2 regions of the Micromonospora sp. CNZ297 genome follow, and region 1 is predicted to be linked to the other one. Evidence: riboswitches for the same ligand, from Rfam matches in the RefSeq annotation. Region 1 holds a riboswitch; the other holds the start of a gene.
The links. A riboswitch is a leader RNA that binds a small molecule or an ion and turns the genes downstream of it on or off. The one in region 1 is predicted to bind cobalamin.
Positions count from the first base shown of each region.

Region 2: linked by a shared signal. The riboswitch ahead of FB454_RS23005 (acyl-CoA thioesterase) and the one ahead of FB454_RS33455 (CbtB domain-containing protein) in region 1 are both predicted to bind cobalamin.

Region 1 is NZ_VISU01000042.1:3,107-10,497, reverse strand. Features, by position in the region: gene FB454_RS33475 (magnesium chelatase subunit D family protein) at 1-184, shown strand, start outside; gene cobO (cob(I)yrinic acid a,c-diamide adenosyltransferase) at 184-798, shown strand; gene FB454_RS33465 (cobyrinic acid a,c-diamide synthase CobB) at 792-2,153, shown strand; gene cobA (uroporphyrinogen-III C-methyltransferase) at 2,167-3,189, shown strand; adenosylcobalamin (AdoCbl) riboswitch at 3,189-3,329, shown strand; gene FB454_RS33455 (CbtB domain-containing protein) at 3,328-3,537, shown strand; gene FB454_RS33450 (CbtA family protein) at 3,649-4,431, shown strand; gene FB454_RS33445 (cobalt-precorrin-6A reductase) at 4,454-5,194, opposite strand; partial or broken gene FB454_RS35650 (nucleotide-binding protein) at 5,314-5,508, opposite strand; gene FB454_RS35645 (hypothetical protein) at 5,466-5,873, opposite strand; partial or broken gene FB454_RS33430 (ABC transporter ATP-binding protein) at 6,358-6,865, opposite strand; gene FB454_RS33425 (FecCD family ABC transporter permease) at 6,865-7,391, opposite strand, start outside.
Region 2 is NZ_VISU01000014.1:111,195-118,585, reverse strand. Features, by position in the region: gene FB454_RS23015 (PrsW family glutamic-type intramembrane protease) at 53-898, shown strand; gene FB454_RS23010 (LysE family translocator) at 990-1,613, opposite strand; gene FB454_RS23005 (acyl-CoA thioesterase) at 1,617-2,129, opposite strand; cobalamin riboswitch at 2,261-2,467, opposite strand; gene FB454_RS23000 (DM13 domain-containing protein) at 2,498-3,064, opposite strand; gene FB454_RS22995 (response regulator transcription factor) at 3,166-3,864, shown strand; gene FB454_RS22990 (sensor histidine kinase) at 3,873-4,889, shown strand; gene FB454_RS22985 (ABC-F family ATP-binding cassette domain-containing protein) at 4,899-6,536, opposite strand; gene FB454_RS22980 (hypothetical protein) at 6,655-7,391, opposite strand, start outside.

The sequences.
Region 1 (7,391 bases):
GCTCGCCACCAGCGGTGTCCAGGTCGTCGTCGTGGACTGCGAGACCGGACGATTCCGGCTCGGCCTCGCCGCCCGGCTTGCCACTCATCTGAGGGCCGAGCACGTGCCGCTCGGTGAAGTGACCGCCGACGGGCTCACCGGGGTCGTTCGCACGGCGACCGCTCCGCGGGCGGGGGTGGCCTGATGCCGCAGGGTAAGCCGCTCACCGTCCCGGACGACGGCAGCACCACCCGCCAGCGGCGCAACCGGCCGCTGCTGATGGTCCACACCGGAAACGGCAAGGGCAAGTCGACCGCCGCCTTCGGTATGGCGATGCGCGCTTGGAACCAGGGCTGGGACATCGGGGTGTTCCAGTTCGTGAAGTCGGCCAAGTGGCGCATCGGGGAGCAGACCGTCCTGGAGAGGCTCGGGCTGCTGCACGAGCAGACCGGCGAAGGCGGGCCAGTCGAGTGGCACAAAATGGGCTCCGGATGGTCCTGGAGCCGTAAGAGCGGCACCGAGGCGGACCACGCCGCGGACGCCGCCGAGGGCTGGGCGGAGGTGAAGCGCCGTATCCAGGCGGAACGGCACCAGCTCTACATCCTGGACGAGTTCACCTATCCGATGCAGTGGGGCTGGGTCGACGTCGGCGACGTCGTGGAGACACTGGTCCACCGTCCCGGCCGTCAGCACGTGATCGTCACCGGGCGCCGGGCCGACCACCGGCTGATCGAGGCAGCCGATCTGGTGACCGAGATGCAGCACGTCAAGCACCCGATGGACGTCGGCCAGAAGGGCCAACGAGGCATCGAATGGTGAGCCTTCCGCGGCTGATCGTCGCGGCGCCGGCCTCCGGCCACGGCAAGACCACGGTCGCGACCGGGCTCATGGCCGCGCTGGCCGCGCGCGGGCACACCGTGTCGGGGCACAAGGTGGGGCCCGACTACATCGACCCCGGCTACCACGCGCTGGCCACCGGACGCCCCGGCCGCAACCTCGACCCGCACCTGACCGACCCCTCACTCGTGATCCCGCTGCTGCTGCACGGCGCACGCGACGCGGACATCGCCATCGTCGAAGGGGTCATGGGCCTGTTCGACGGCCGCATCGGCGGCGACGGTTTCGCCTCTACCGCGCACCTCGCGGCCCTGACCGCCACCCCGATCCTGCTGGTCGTGGACGTCTCGCACACCTCGCGCAGCGTAGGGGCCGTCGTGCACGGAATGGGCACGTTCGAGGCCGGCGTCACCGTCGCGGGTGTCGTGCTCAACAAAGCCGGGTCCGCCCGCCACGCCGCCGAGGCGGCCCGGGCGGTGGAATCCACCGGCGTACCGGTGCTCGGGATCCTGCACCGCGACCAGGGTGTCAGCGCCCCGTCGCGCCACCTCGGGCTCGTGCCGGCAGCCGAACGTGAGGAGGCCGCCGCCGCCCTGGACGTGCTGGCCGAGCAGATCGCCCGCCACGTGGACCTCGATGCGGTGCTGCAGGTGGCACGCACCGCACCCGATCTGGACGCCCAGCCATGGGATCCCGCCGCGCACGTCCGGCGGCTGGGCGCCGGATCACCGGTGGTTGCGGTCGCGGCCGGGCGTGCCTTCACCTTCCGGTACGCCGAGACGACCGAGCTGCTGCAGGCGGCGGGCTGCACCGTCGTTCCGTTCGACCCGGCCCGCGACCAGCGGCTTCCCGCCGGGACACGCGGGTTGTACCTCGGTGGGGGGTTCCCCGAGGTACACGCGTCCACGCTGAGCGCCAACACGACGCTGCGCCACGAACTGCGCCAGGCCGTCCTCGACGGCGTCCCCACCGTCGCCGAGTGCGCCGGCCTGCTGTATCTGTGCCGCTCCGTCGACGGCCATCCCATGGTCGGGGCGCTCGACGCCGAAGCAGTCATGACGCCGCGCCTCACCCTCGCGTACCACCGTGCCGGACTCGGCTCGGACCAGCTGCTCGGCGAGCGGGGAACCGCTGCCACCGGCCACGAATTCCACCGCACTACCGTCACACCCGGTCACGGCGAGCACCCCGCCTGGCGCATCGAGGGCCGCAATGCCGGATTCGCCTCCCCCAGCCTCAGCGCGTCCTATCTGCACGTGCATTGGGCTGGGCACCCGCATCTGGCCCAGTCGTTCACCGAGGCCGTACACCGGACGGCTGTCTCCTCAGCACGTTAGGAATCACCGTCACATGCAGCTGAACCTTACCGGCCGTAGCGTGCTCGTCCTCGACGGGAGCGCACCCGCCGCCGTCACGGTCAGTGCGCTGCTGCACAAGCGGGCCCTGGTCACCGTCGCCGCGCCGGCCGTGTGCGCCGCGCTGGAGGACCTCGCCCTCCGCGGGCGCCTGACCTGGGTCACCACCCCGGTCGACGAGAGCCGGTTCGACGTCGTGCTGCGTACCGTCGCACCCTCGGAGGCCGGGTCGGCGGCAGCGGTCCGAACGGCCGGACACGTCACGCTGGTCGGCGCCGGCCCGGGCGATCCGGGGCTGGTCACCGTCGCCGGACGCGCGGCCGTCAAGCAGGCCGACGTGATCCTCACCGACCGGCTCGCCCCGTGGGAGGCCCTGAAGTGGGCGCGCCCGGACGCCGAGATCATCGACGTCACCAAGATCCCGTACGGGCGGAGCACGAGCCAGGAACAGATCAACGCGCTGCTCGTCGAGCACGCCCGCGCCGGACGGCACGTTGTGCGGTTCAAGGGCGGCGACTCGTACGTCTTCGGCCGCGGCTTCGAGGAAGTCACCGCGTGCGCCGAAGCCGGCGTCCCCACCACCGTGATACCCGGCGTGACCTCCAGCATCGCGGCCCCGGAGCTGGCCGGCATCCCGGTCACCCACCGCGGACTCGTGCAAGGCTTCACCGTCATCTCCGGCCACGTACCGCCCGGCCATCCCGACTCGTCGATCGACTACGCCGCCCTCGCCCGCACCGGCACCACCCTCGTGGTGCTGATGGGCATGCGCAACCTCGCGGCCATCGCCGACGCGCTCGTCGCCGCTGGTCTCGACCGGAACACACCCTGCGCCGTCGTCGCGGACGCCGCCTCGGCCGGCCAGCGGGTGCTGCGCAGTACCCTCGCCGACGTCGTCGCCGACACCGCCGAGGCCGGCATCGGCGCGCCCGCCGTAACGGTGATCGGCCACGTCGTCGCCCTCGGACCGGCCGCCGTGCAGGCAGTCGCGACAGCGTCGCGTTGCTCCGATACCTGATATGGTCGTGCCACCCTGCTGAAGGAAGCCGGTGTGAATCCGGCGCAGTCGCGCTACTGTGACGCCGCTCGCGGCGAAGCCAGACCCTCCAGCCAGGTCGACCACCCATCGACGGGACGCAGCATCCCAAGGAGTGTCATGCCTCAGGCGACCACGGCCATTCCGGCCGTTCTTCCCACCATCCCCGTTCGCGCGCTCGCCCCCTGGGCGCTGTTCTTCGCGCTGGTCACCGCCGTCGTCCTGTATTTCGTGGGCGCCGAGCAGGGAGCTTTCTCCGTCTTCGAGGGCACCTTCATCCACGAGCTGACGCACGACGCACGGCACGTGCTGGGCTTCCCCTGCCACTGACACCACGCCACGCGGCAGTTCGCCCGGCCCGGCCGGAGTTTTCGTCTTTCCTCGTCACCGGCGCTGCGGGCGTTTCGTGATGCCCGCGGCCGGCTCTCGAACGGACCCTTGATGACCCCTCGCACTTTTCTCGTTCACGGGCTGCTGGCCGGGCTCATCGCCGGTTTCGCGGCCTTCCTCGTCTCCTACGTCGTCGCCGAACCCCAGGTCGATGCAGCCATCGCCCTGGAGGAAGCCGGTGCCGCCGAGCACCCGCACGACAATGCCACCGCCGAGCAGTCTCACAGCCACGATGAGGAGGAGGCCGAGGTCTCGCGTGGCACCCAGTCCACCGGGGGCCTGGCACTGGGCACCATCCTGGTGGGCATCGTCCTCGGTGGAGCGACCGCGCTCGCTGCCGCCTTCGCCGCCGGGCGTCTGGGCTCCCTGTCCGCACGGGCCAGCACCGCGGTGGTCGCCGCCGTCGGTTTCGTCGCCACCGCCCTCGTGCCGTTCCTCAAGTACCCCGCCACACCACCGGCGGTCGGCTCCGGTGACACGATCAACGAGCGGACCGCGCTGTACTTCGGGTTCTGGGCACTGAGCCTGGCCGCCGCGATCGGCGCCGTGGTCCTGGCCCGGCGTCTGCTGCCCCAGCTGGGCGCATACTCGGCGGTGCTGGCCGGTACCGGCGCCTATCTCGTGGTCGTCGTGGTCGCCGGGGCTCTGCTGCCGACGGTCAACGAGGTCGGCGGTTTCCCGGCCGACACACTCTGGTACTTCCGCATCTCGTCGATCACGACCCTGGCCGCGACTTGGGCGGTCCTGGGTGCAGTGCTGACCGGTCTGGTCGGACGCGACGCGGACCGTGCCGCCGAGCGGCTGCGCCGCCAGGAGCTGGCGGCCACGCTCTGAACCTTCCCGGCTGAACCTCGCGTCAGGGTGCGGGCAACGCCCGCACCCACGCCAGGGCGGCGTCCACGTCACGGACCAGCGGCACTCCGGCCGGCGGCCCGGCGCGGCGCACGATCACGACCGGCATCGCCCGCTCGGCGGCGACCTCCAGCTTCGCGACCGTGTGGTCACCGCCGGAGTCCTTGGTAACTAGAACGTCCGTGCCCGCCATCACCTCCCGCTCGTGCGCGAGGGTGTAGGGACCGCGGCTGCGCAGCAGCTTCCACGACACCGGCAGAACGATGTCGGGCTCGTCCACCACGCGAACCAGGCACGCGTGCCGGCGCAACGGTTCGACGAAGTGCGCCAGCGACTGCCGTCCGACGGTGAGGAACGGCCGGTCGCCCAGACCGGCCGCCACCCGGGCAGCTTCACTGTGGTCACCGGCCCAGTACCAGGCCGACGCCTCGGGGCGAGCGGCCCAGCCGGGCCGTTCCAAACGGAGCAGGGGAACCCCGGCGGCCGGGCACGCCGCCGCCGCGTTGGCGCTGATCTTCTCCGCGAACGGGTGCGTCGCGTCGACCACGGCACGCACCCGGGTCTCCGCCAGGTACGCGGCCAGTCCTGCGATCCCGCCGAAGCCACCGACGCGGACCTGCCCCACCGGCAGCCGGGGACGCGCGACCCGCCCCGCCAGTGAGGTCACGACCACGGCACCGTCGTCGACGAGCGAGGCCGCCAGCGCGCGGGCCTCGCCCGTCCCACCGAGCACGAGAATCCTCACGCGTAGGGTCCAATCACCGGCGCCGCGGGAGCGCCCCGCTCGGCTAGGTTCAGCAGCGCGTCGACCTCCAGGTGTTTCTCCGCCAGGTCGGCGAGCAGATCCAGCCGGGCCTGCCGGGCCGGCTCTGCGCCCGCCGCCAGCGCCTGCACCCACTGAGCATGGCCGATCTCCGCCCCACCCGCACACGCCATCGAATTGTTCGCCATGTTCCGTGCCTTGAACGGAGCGACCCGAACACCGCGCCGTGCGAACGCCCGGCACAACGCGGTCGTCACCCGGCTCTTGCCCGCGTCCGACGTCGTGCCCGCCACCATGAGCCGCCCGGTTCGGCGAGCCTGTCCTTCCACCGCCCCAGTATCGCCTGCTGTCCATCCGCCGGACCGCCGGGCTCGGCGTGGGCGAGGTCCAGCCCGGGCTGGTGTCCGACGCTGCCCACCACTTCGGCCATCAGCAACGTGACCTCATGGACGAGTTCGTCCATGCTCTGCCCTGTCTGTGACTGGACCAGGGCCAAGGGCGAGTTCGGCGAGCAGCATGAAACCCGGGTGCGCACGGTCTCGTCGCCGATGGCGCCCAGCAGTTCCTCGGCGCCGGCGAAGTCACCGCGGTGTCTGGCCGCAATGACTCCCGCCGCCTGCTGCGCCGCGAGGAACGCCGGCCCAGCGCCGGCCTCGGTCATCGTGCCAGGATAATCGGGTTGCCGGCGCGGGGCGCGTCGAACCGCCGGGTCACGTCCGACCAGTGAACCGGTGGCCGCGTCGAGCGCCGCGTGCAGCAAACGGTTTCGCGCCGTCGAGGAAACACCTGTGCACGAATACGCCCAGACGCGCGGCCATCTGCTCGGCGAGCTGGTGGATCGTGTCGTGGCCAGCGTGGTGGGTGACCGACCGGGCACCGGCAGCACGTGCCGGGTCATGACGGCGGCCGGAACTCAATGACGGTCCGCCCGTCGTGAACCCGCACGTCTGCGTCGACGCCGTACACGTCGGCGAGCAGCGCCGGGGTGAGCACCCGTGCGGGTGGTCCCGCGGCGACGACCCGGCCGTGGTGCAGCACGACGACGGTGTCGCAGAACATGACGGCCAGGTTGAGGTCGTGCAGCGCGGCGAGGGCGGTGACCTGCGATCGGCGGACCAGGTGCAGCAGCTGAAGCTGGTGGCCGATGTCGAGGTGGTTGGTGGGTTCGTCGAGCAGCAGCAGTTCCGGCTCCTGGGCCAGCGCGCGGGCGAGCTGGACGCGCTGGCGTTCCCCACCGGACAGGGTCTGCCACTTACGGTCGGCGAACCCGGCCAGGTCGACCCGGCCCAGTGCCTCGACCGCGGCGGCATGGTCGCAGCCGGTGTCGGACCAGCGGGTCCGGCGGTGCGGGATGCGGCCGAGCAGGACCACGTCGCGGACGGTCAGGTCGAGGTCGGTCTCGGCGTGCTGGGCCAGCAACGCGATGCGCCGGGCCAGGGCAAGGCGCCGCAGCCGAGTCACGTCGTCGCCTGCGAGTGTGATGTTGCCGGTATCCGGGCGCACCAGGGCGGCGACGGCCCGCAGCAGGGTGGTCTTGCCGGAGCCGTTCGGGCCGAGCAGCCCGACCAGGCTGCCCGCCGGGACGGTGCCGGTGACGTGGTCGAGGATGCGGGCGGCGGGCACCGCCCACGAGACGTCGGAGATCTGAAGCATCAGCCGCGTACCTCCCGGCGGCGCAGGATCAGGAAGAACGCCGGCACCCCGACCAGTGCCGTCAGCACCCCGACCGGCAGCTCACGCGGTTCGAAGACGGTGCGGGCGGCGGTGTCGACCCAGGTCAGGAAGATGGCGCCGGCGAGCACGGCGACCGGTAGCAGCCGCCGGTGGTCCGGTCCGGTGATCAGGCGGGCGGCGTGCGGGAGGATCAGCCCGACGAACCCGATCGCGCCGCTGACCGCGACCAGCACGGCGGTCAGCAGGGCGGTGCCGACCAGCAGCAGCCACCGCAGCCGGTTCACCTCGACGCCGAGGCTCGCGGCGGCCTCCTCACCGAAGGCGAAGGCGTTGAGGGTACGGGCGTGCCAGCCGACCACCGCCAGCACCACGACCAGCACCGGTACCGCCCAGCCCAGGGCCGTCCAGTCGGCGCGGGCCATCGACCCGGACAGCCAGAACGTGATGCTCTGCGTGGCGTGCGGGTCGGCCACCCAGATGATCACGAAAGAGGTCAGTGCCGCGC
Region 2 (7,391 bases), on a different contig from region 1:
CAGTGCCTACCCCCGATTCCGGCGCGACCCGGCGGGCGCGATACTCGGCGGTATGGGGAATACCGGACGCCGCTGGGCGTGGGTGGCGGTCCTGCTCGTCGGCGTCGGGCTTCACCTGCTGGTGCTGGAGACACTCGTCGGCACCGGGACCGTCACGTTCGTCCCGGCGCTGATCGTGCTCGGCGCGTGCGTCGCGCCCGCCACGTTCCTGGCCTTCGCCCAGGGACGGCCGGCCCGCCGCCCGGTCCCCGGCTCCGTCGTCGGCGTCGCCGCGCTCCTCGGCGGCGTGGTCGGCGTGGTCGCCGCCGGCTGGCTGGAGTACGGCACCCTGCACCGCCTCGGCGTCCTGCCGATGGCGCTCGTCGGCCTGGCCGAGGAGACCGCCAAACTGATCGTGCCGGCCGGCATCCTGCTGCTGTGGCGGCGGCACCCGTCCCCGGCGCAGGGCCTGGTGATCGGCGTGGCCTCCGGCGCCGGGTTCGCCGCGCTGGAGACCATGGGCTACGCGTTCGCCGCGTTCGTCGGGTCGGAGGGCAACCTCGGCGCGGTCGAGCGGACGCTGCTGGTACGCGGTCTCACCGCGCCCGCCGCGCACCTGGCCTGGACCGGGCTGACCGCCGCCGCGCTGTTCACGTTCGCCGCCGCGCCCGGCGGCCGGAAGCTGGCGGCGTTCCTGCTCACCTTCGCCGCCGCCGTCACACTGCACACCTGCTGGGACACGTTCGGCACCCAGCCCGCGTACGTGTTCATCGGCGCCGTGTCGCTGGGCTGGGTGCTGCTGCGCCTGCACCTGGACCGCGAGCGGCCGCCCGCGTCCGGGACGCCGGCGGAGCCGAACCGGGACCGGCCTCATGATCATCGCCAGTTCGCCGAGGTGGCGGGGTCGGAGCACTTCTGATGCCGCCACCTCGGCGTGATGGAGTCGATCAACCGGCCGGGGCATTGCCGACCGCCGACCAGCCGACGCCCGCACCGCGCCCCGGTGCGTCTCAGCCGGCGGCCAGCCGGACGCCGAGCGCGACGAAGGCGACAGCGCAGAGCCGGTCGACGCGCCGTGACCAGCGGCTGTCGCCCCACCGCCTGGCGAACCGCCCGGCGCCCACCCCGAGCGCCAGGTCCACGGCGAGTTGCACCGCGACGAACAGCACGCCGAGCAGCACCAGCTGCGCCGCCACCGGGCCCGCCTCGGGCCGGACGAACTGCGGCAGGAACGCCACACTGAACAGGATCATCTTCGGGTTGAGCAGGTTCGTCAGCAGGCCGCGCCGGAACGCCCGCCCGGCGCCGCCGTCCGGCCGGTCCGCCGGTGCGCCGAGCCGGCCCGTGCCGCGCAGCGCCCGCAGGCCCAGCACGATCAGGTACGCCGCACCGGCCCACCGGATCGCGGTGAACAGCACCGGGGACGCGGCGATCAGCGTGGCGAGCCCGGCCACCACGGCGGCGACGTGCACCGCCTCCCCGGCGGCGACCCCGAGCGCGGCCACCGCGCCCGCCCGTGGGCCGTACCGGGTGGCGTTGGCGAGCACGAACATCATGTCCGGCCCCGGGGTGAGCATGAGCACCACGATGGCGGCCAGGTAACCCGCGAGCGTGGCCGCCGACAGTCCGAGCACCGTTCAGCCCTCCCCGGCGCCGTCGAGCAGCGCCCGGCGCAGCGCCAGCCGGTGTTCGCGCCGGATCTGCGCCTCCCGGTAGCGCCGCCGGTCGCCGTCGGTCTCGGCGTGCAGCGGCGGCACCGGCCGGGGCTGCCCGTCGTCGTCCACCGCCACCATCACCAGGTGCGCGGTCGCCACGTCCACCGGCGGCACCGCGCGGTCCCACCGGTCCGCGCTGACCTTCACCGCCACCTCCATCGAGCTGCGGCCGGCCCAGGTGATCCGGGCGTCCACGTGGACCACGTCCCCCACGCGTACCGCCCGCAGGAAGGCGGTCTCGTCGATGGCGGCGGTGACGGCCGGGCCGTCGGAGTGGCGGGCGGCGACCACACCGGCGACCGAGTCGATCAGGTTGAGGATCCGCCCGCCGTGGACCGTGCCCATCAGGTTGGTGTGGTGCTGGTCCATGATCTGCGACAGGGTCAGGTGCGAGGCCGACGGTGGTCGGCCGGTGAGCGTGATGGTGTCGGGCACTGTGCGGTTCCGTCCTCGCAGAAGCGGACCGCCGACCGGCCGGGGTGTGCACGTCGAGGACACGCCGACGGCCCTGCGCACGACGTGTCACCCGCCCGACCCACCCGCGAGGTCGACGGCGGCGCGCACCGGTGGTACGCGCGACGCGGGCAGGTCTTCGGACTCGCGGGCGTGACACGAGGTCGCCTACTGGCCGTCGCTTCCCAGGCCGTGGCCCAGTGCTGTTGACGGCTGTCGTTCCCACTCACCGCTGCGGGGCAGTCCCGGATTCCCACCGGGTTCCCTCTTACGACACCCGGCCGTCGCCGACCGGGTGAACCAGCGCTTCCCGCAGCGTAGACCAGCGTCCGAGGCCGGCGGCACAGGCGTCAGGCCGGCGCCGATCCCGTCACAGCGGCAAGCGGCGCCGCGCCGAACGACACCGCGACCCGCTTGCACCAGATCGACACGCTGCGCAGACCGTCCAGGTCCACCGACGCCGGGATGTCGTACGCCTGGTCGCCGATGTTGCCCTTGAGCCGGCCCAGCTCGACCCAGCGGCCGTCGTCGAACACCTGCCAGCCGGCCCGGCCGGGGAGCACCTTCCGGTCGGTCAGCCACACCCGCAGGTCGGGTCCGTCGGAGGTGTCCAGTCCGCGCAGGAGCAGCTGACGGCGGCCGTCGGCGAGACGGACGAGCTGCGCCCGGCCGGACGTGTCGTGCTCGTGGGTGACGAAGTCACCGGCGGCGAGCACCACGTCGGCGGGCGCCGCGCCGGTCGGCGACGAGCCGGTCGTGCCGGCCGGAGCCGGTGAGGGCTCCGCCACAGTGGGCAGCGTCTCGCGTACCTCGCGGTCGGTCACCAGCCGCCACGGCTGGAACAGGTACAGGCTCACCCCGAGGCCGGTGACGGCCACGACGGCCAGCACCGACGACACCACACGTCTTCTGCCCATGCTCCGACGGTAGGCGCGTAGCCGGCGGAAAGATCTTTCCGTCCGCTTACGGGTCGACCGCGGGCCGCCGCACCGGGACGCCGATGGGTAGCGTCTGGCCCATGGGGCGCTACGTGCTCGTCGTCGACGACGACCGGACGGTGAGCGACGTCGTCCGGCGCTACCTCGAACAGGACGGCTGCCGGGTCCGGTTGTCCTTCGACGGGCCGGACGCGCTCGCCGCGGCCGAGGAGGAGCCACCCGACCTGGTGGTCCTCGACCTGATGATGCCGGGTCTCGACGGCATCGAGGTGTGCCGGCGGCTGCGTCGCCGGCTGCCCGGCCTGCCCGTCGTCATGCTCACCGCGCTTGGGGACGAGGCCGACCGGGTCGCCGGGCTGGAGGTCGGCGCGGACGACTACGTGACCAAGCCGTTCTCGCCCCGTGAACTCGTGCTGCGCATCCGGTCGGTGCTGCGGCGCGCGGCCCCGCAGGACCGGGGACCGACAGGGGTGCTGCGCGACGGCGACCTCACCGCGGACACCGACCGGCGCGTCGCCGAGCGCGGCGGGCAGCCGCTGTCGCTGACCGTACGGGAGTTCGACCTGCTCGCGTTCCTGCTCGCGAACCCGGGACGCGCCTGGTCGCGGGCCGAGCTGCTGGACCGCGTGTGGGGCTGGCGGTTCGGCGACCAGTCCACAGTCACCGTCCACGTCCGGCGGCTGCGGGAGAAGATCGAGGACCACCCGGCGCAGCCGCGCCGCATCGTCACCGTGTGGGGCGTCGGTTACCGGTACGAGCCGTCGGAGGCGTCCCGGTGAACGAGCTGATGGTCATCGGGCTCTACGCCCTGCTCGCAGGCGCTGCGGTCGGCGCGCTCGGCGTCGGCGCGCTGCGGCTGGTGCGCCACCGGTCGATCCTCGCGCACATCGCGGTGCTGCTCGCGGTCACCATCGCCTCGGTGACGGCCGGCGTCACGGCCGTTGCCCAGGCCATGTTCCTGTCCGCGCACGACCTCCAGGTCGTCCTCGTCACGGTCGCCGCGTCCGCGGCGCTCAGCCTGGCCGTCGGGGTGGCGTTCGCCCGCCGCCTCGCCCAGGCGGCGGTCTGGGCCGACCAGGCCCGGCAGCGGGAACGGCAGCTGGAGGCGGGCCGCCGCGAGCTGGTCGCGTGGGTCTCCCACGACCTGCGTACGCCGCTGGCCGGGCTGCGGGCGATGGCGGAGGCGCTGGAGGACCGGGTGGTCGACGAGCCGGCGGCGGTGGCCGAGTACCACCGCCGGATCCGGGTCGAGACGGACCGGATGACGCGCCTGGTCGACGATCTGTTCGAGCTGTCCCGGATCACCGCCGGAGCGTTGCGGCCCGCGCTGTCCCCGGTGCCGCTCGGCGACGTGGTCTCCGACGCGATCGCCGCCACCGCGCCGCTGGCCGCCGACCGGCGGGTCCGGGTGCTCGCCCCGGAGACCGGCTGGCCGACCGTCCGGGCCGCCGAGGCCGAACTCGCCCGCGTCGTGACGAACCTGCTGGTCAACTCGGTGCGGTACACGCCACCGGACGGCACTGTCCGCATCGACGCCGGGCGGGACGACGCCGACGCGTGGCTCGCCGTCTCCGACACCTGCGGCGGCATTCCGGAGGCGGACCTGCCCCGGGTGTTCGACGTGGCGTTCCGGGGCACCCGGGCCCGTACTCCCGCACCGGCCGGCGCCGACGAGGCGGCACCGGCCGGCGGCGGGCTGGGTCTGGCGATCGTGCGCGGACTGGTCGAGGCGCACGGCGGGCGGGTGCACGCGCACAACGTGACCGGCGGGTGCCGGTTCGTGGTCCGCCTGCCGGCGGTCTGACCGGGCCGGTCAGCCGGCGTCCGGGGGACCGGTCTCCACCAGGCGTCCGTCCGCCAGGCGCAGCCAGCGGCCGACGTCGATCGCGGCGAGGAACCGCTCGTCGTGGCTGACCACCAGCAGCGCGCCCCGGTAGGCGTGCAGCGCGCTCTCCAACTGCCCGACGCTGACCAGGTCGAGGTTGTTCGTCGGCTCGTCGAGCAGCAGGAGCTGCGGGGCCGGTTCGGCGCCCAGCACGCACGCGAGCGTGGCGCGCAGCCGCTCCCCGCCGGAGAGCACCCCGACCGGAAGATGCGCGCGCGGGCCGCGGAACAGGAAGCGGGCGAGCAGGTTCATCCGCTGCGCATCAGGGGCCTGCGGCGCGAACGCGGCCAGGTTCTCCGCCACGGTACGGTCCAGGTCCAGCAGGTCCAGCCGCTGCGACAGGTACGCGATCCGGCCGTCCGCGCGGGTGATCCGGCCGCTCTCCGGCTCCAGATCGCCGTCGATCAGGCGCAGCAGCGTCGACTTGCCCGCGCCGTTGTCGCCGAGCAGGGCGATCCGCTCCGGACCGCGGATCGTCAGGTCGACACCGTCGGCGGCGAACAGCGACCGCTCACCGTGCCGGACCCGGACCCGTTCGGCGGTCAGCAGTGTGCGTCCGGCCGGGACGGTGGTGGCGGGCAGCTCCACCGTGATCGTCTTCTCGTTGCGCAGCGCCCGCTCGGCCTCGTCGAGCCGTGCCCGGGCGTCGTCGACCCGCCCGGAGTGCATCTCGTTCGCCTTGCCCGCTGCCACCTGCGCGTCCCGCTTCAAGCCGCCGGCGACGATCCTCGCCAGACCCGCGTTCTTCAGGTTCCGGGCGGCGTTGCCGGCTCGCCGGGCCGCCCGTTCGCGGGCCTCCTGCAACTCCCGCTTCTCCCGCTTGAGGTCCTGTTCGGCGCTGCGGACGTTCTTCTCCGCCACCTCCTGCGCGGCCCGCACGGCCGCCTCGTACGAGGTGAAGTCGCCGCCGTGGAAGCGCATCTCACCGCGGTCGAGTTCGGCGATGCGGTCCATCCGGTCCAGCAGAGCCCGGTCGTGACTGACCAGCAGCAGACAGCCGTGCCACTGTTCCAGCACGTCGTAGAGCCGGTGCCGGGCGCCCAGGTCGAGGTTGTTCGTCGGCTCGTCCAGCAGCAGCACGTCGGGCTGCTTGAGCAGTTGCGCCGCCAGGCCGAGGGAGACCACCTGCCCACCGCTGAGCGTGCCCAGGTGCCTGTCGAAGGCGAGGCCGCCGAGGCCGAGCCGGTCGAGTTGCGCGCGCGTGCGTTCCTCGATGTCCCAGTCGGCGCCGATGGTGGTGAAGTGCCTCTCGTCGGCGTCGCCGGCCTCGATGGCGTGCAGCGCCGCGATCAGCGGTGCGATCTCCAGGACCTCGGCCACGGTGAGGTCGGCGGCCAGCGGCAGGCTCTGCGGGAGGTAGCCCAGCACGCCGTCGACGGTCACCGACCCGGCGGCCGGGCGGTACTCGCCGGCGATCAGCTTGAGCAGCGTGCTCTTGCCGGCGCCGTTCGGCGCGACCAGTCCGGTCCGGCCGCCGCCGAGGGTGAAGGAGAGGTTCTGGAAGACCGGGGTGTCGTCCGGCCAGGAGAAGGTCAGGTTCGAGCAGACGACGAAGGAATCGGACATCAGGAAGACGACCTCGAAGATGAGGGCGGGCGGACCTCAGCCGCCCGGCGGGGGACACGGTCTCGGGGTACGACGGAACGACCACGGCGCTCGCCTGCGGTCGGTCACATGTCCGGTCTCACCCGGAGATGTCGTCGTCACCCGCCATGTCTGGTCTCCCTGCCTGCCTGATCGCCACTGGATCACTCCGGTCCACCGTAGCACCGGCGGTGGTCGCCAGGCGGTCCTGCAGACGGGCGTGCCGGAACTGGTAGACCGGCCCCACCGTGCGCAGCACCGACCGGCGGTGCGCGTCGTCGAGGAACCGGAGCAGCCGCAGCGGCGCCACCCCGGTACGGCGCAGCTCGACCATGACGAGCAGGGCGCGCCAGGTCTGCGAGGACGTCACGCCGAGCAGGAAGCCGCCGACGATGCCACAGGCGATGCCACCTTCCGCCGACCCGGCGAGCCGCCCCACCAGGCCACCCAGGACACCGAGCACGGACCCGAGCCAGAGGCCGCCGCCCACCGCGGACCACAGGTCCCGCCGCCAGGACAGCCGCGACGACACCGGGTCGTCCTCGTCCGCCGAGCCGGCCATCGCCAGGTACAGGCCCAGGGAGAGGCAACCGAGAAAACCGGTCGCGGTGAAGGCGAGGAAGACCGGGAAGGCCCGCCCGGACCCGATGCCTGTGACATCGGCGCACGCGGCGACGAGGAGCCCGAAGAAGCCCAGGAACAACGCACCGGTGAGCCCGGCGCCGAGCACGCTCTCCATCCGCTGACGGCTGACGACCCGGCTCCATCTGATCCGGCGGAGCCGCAGCGGACGCCGGCCGATCAGCACGTCCCGGGACAGCTTGGCGGTGAACGTGA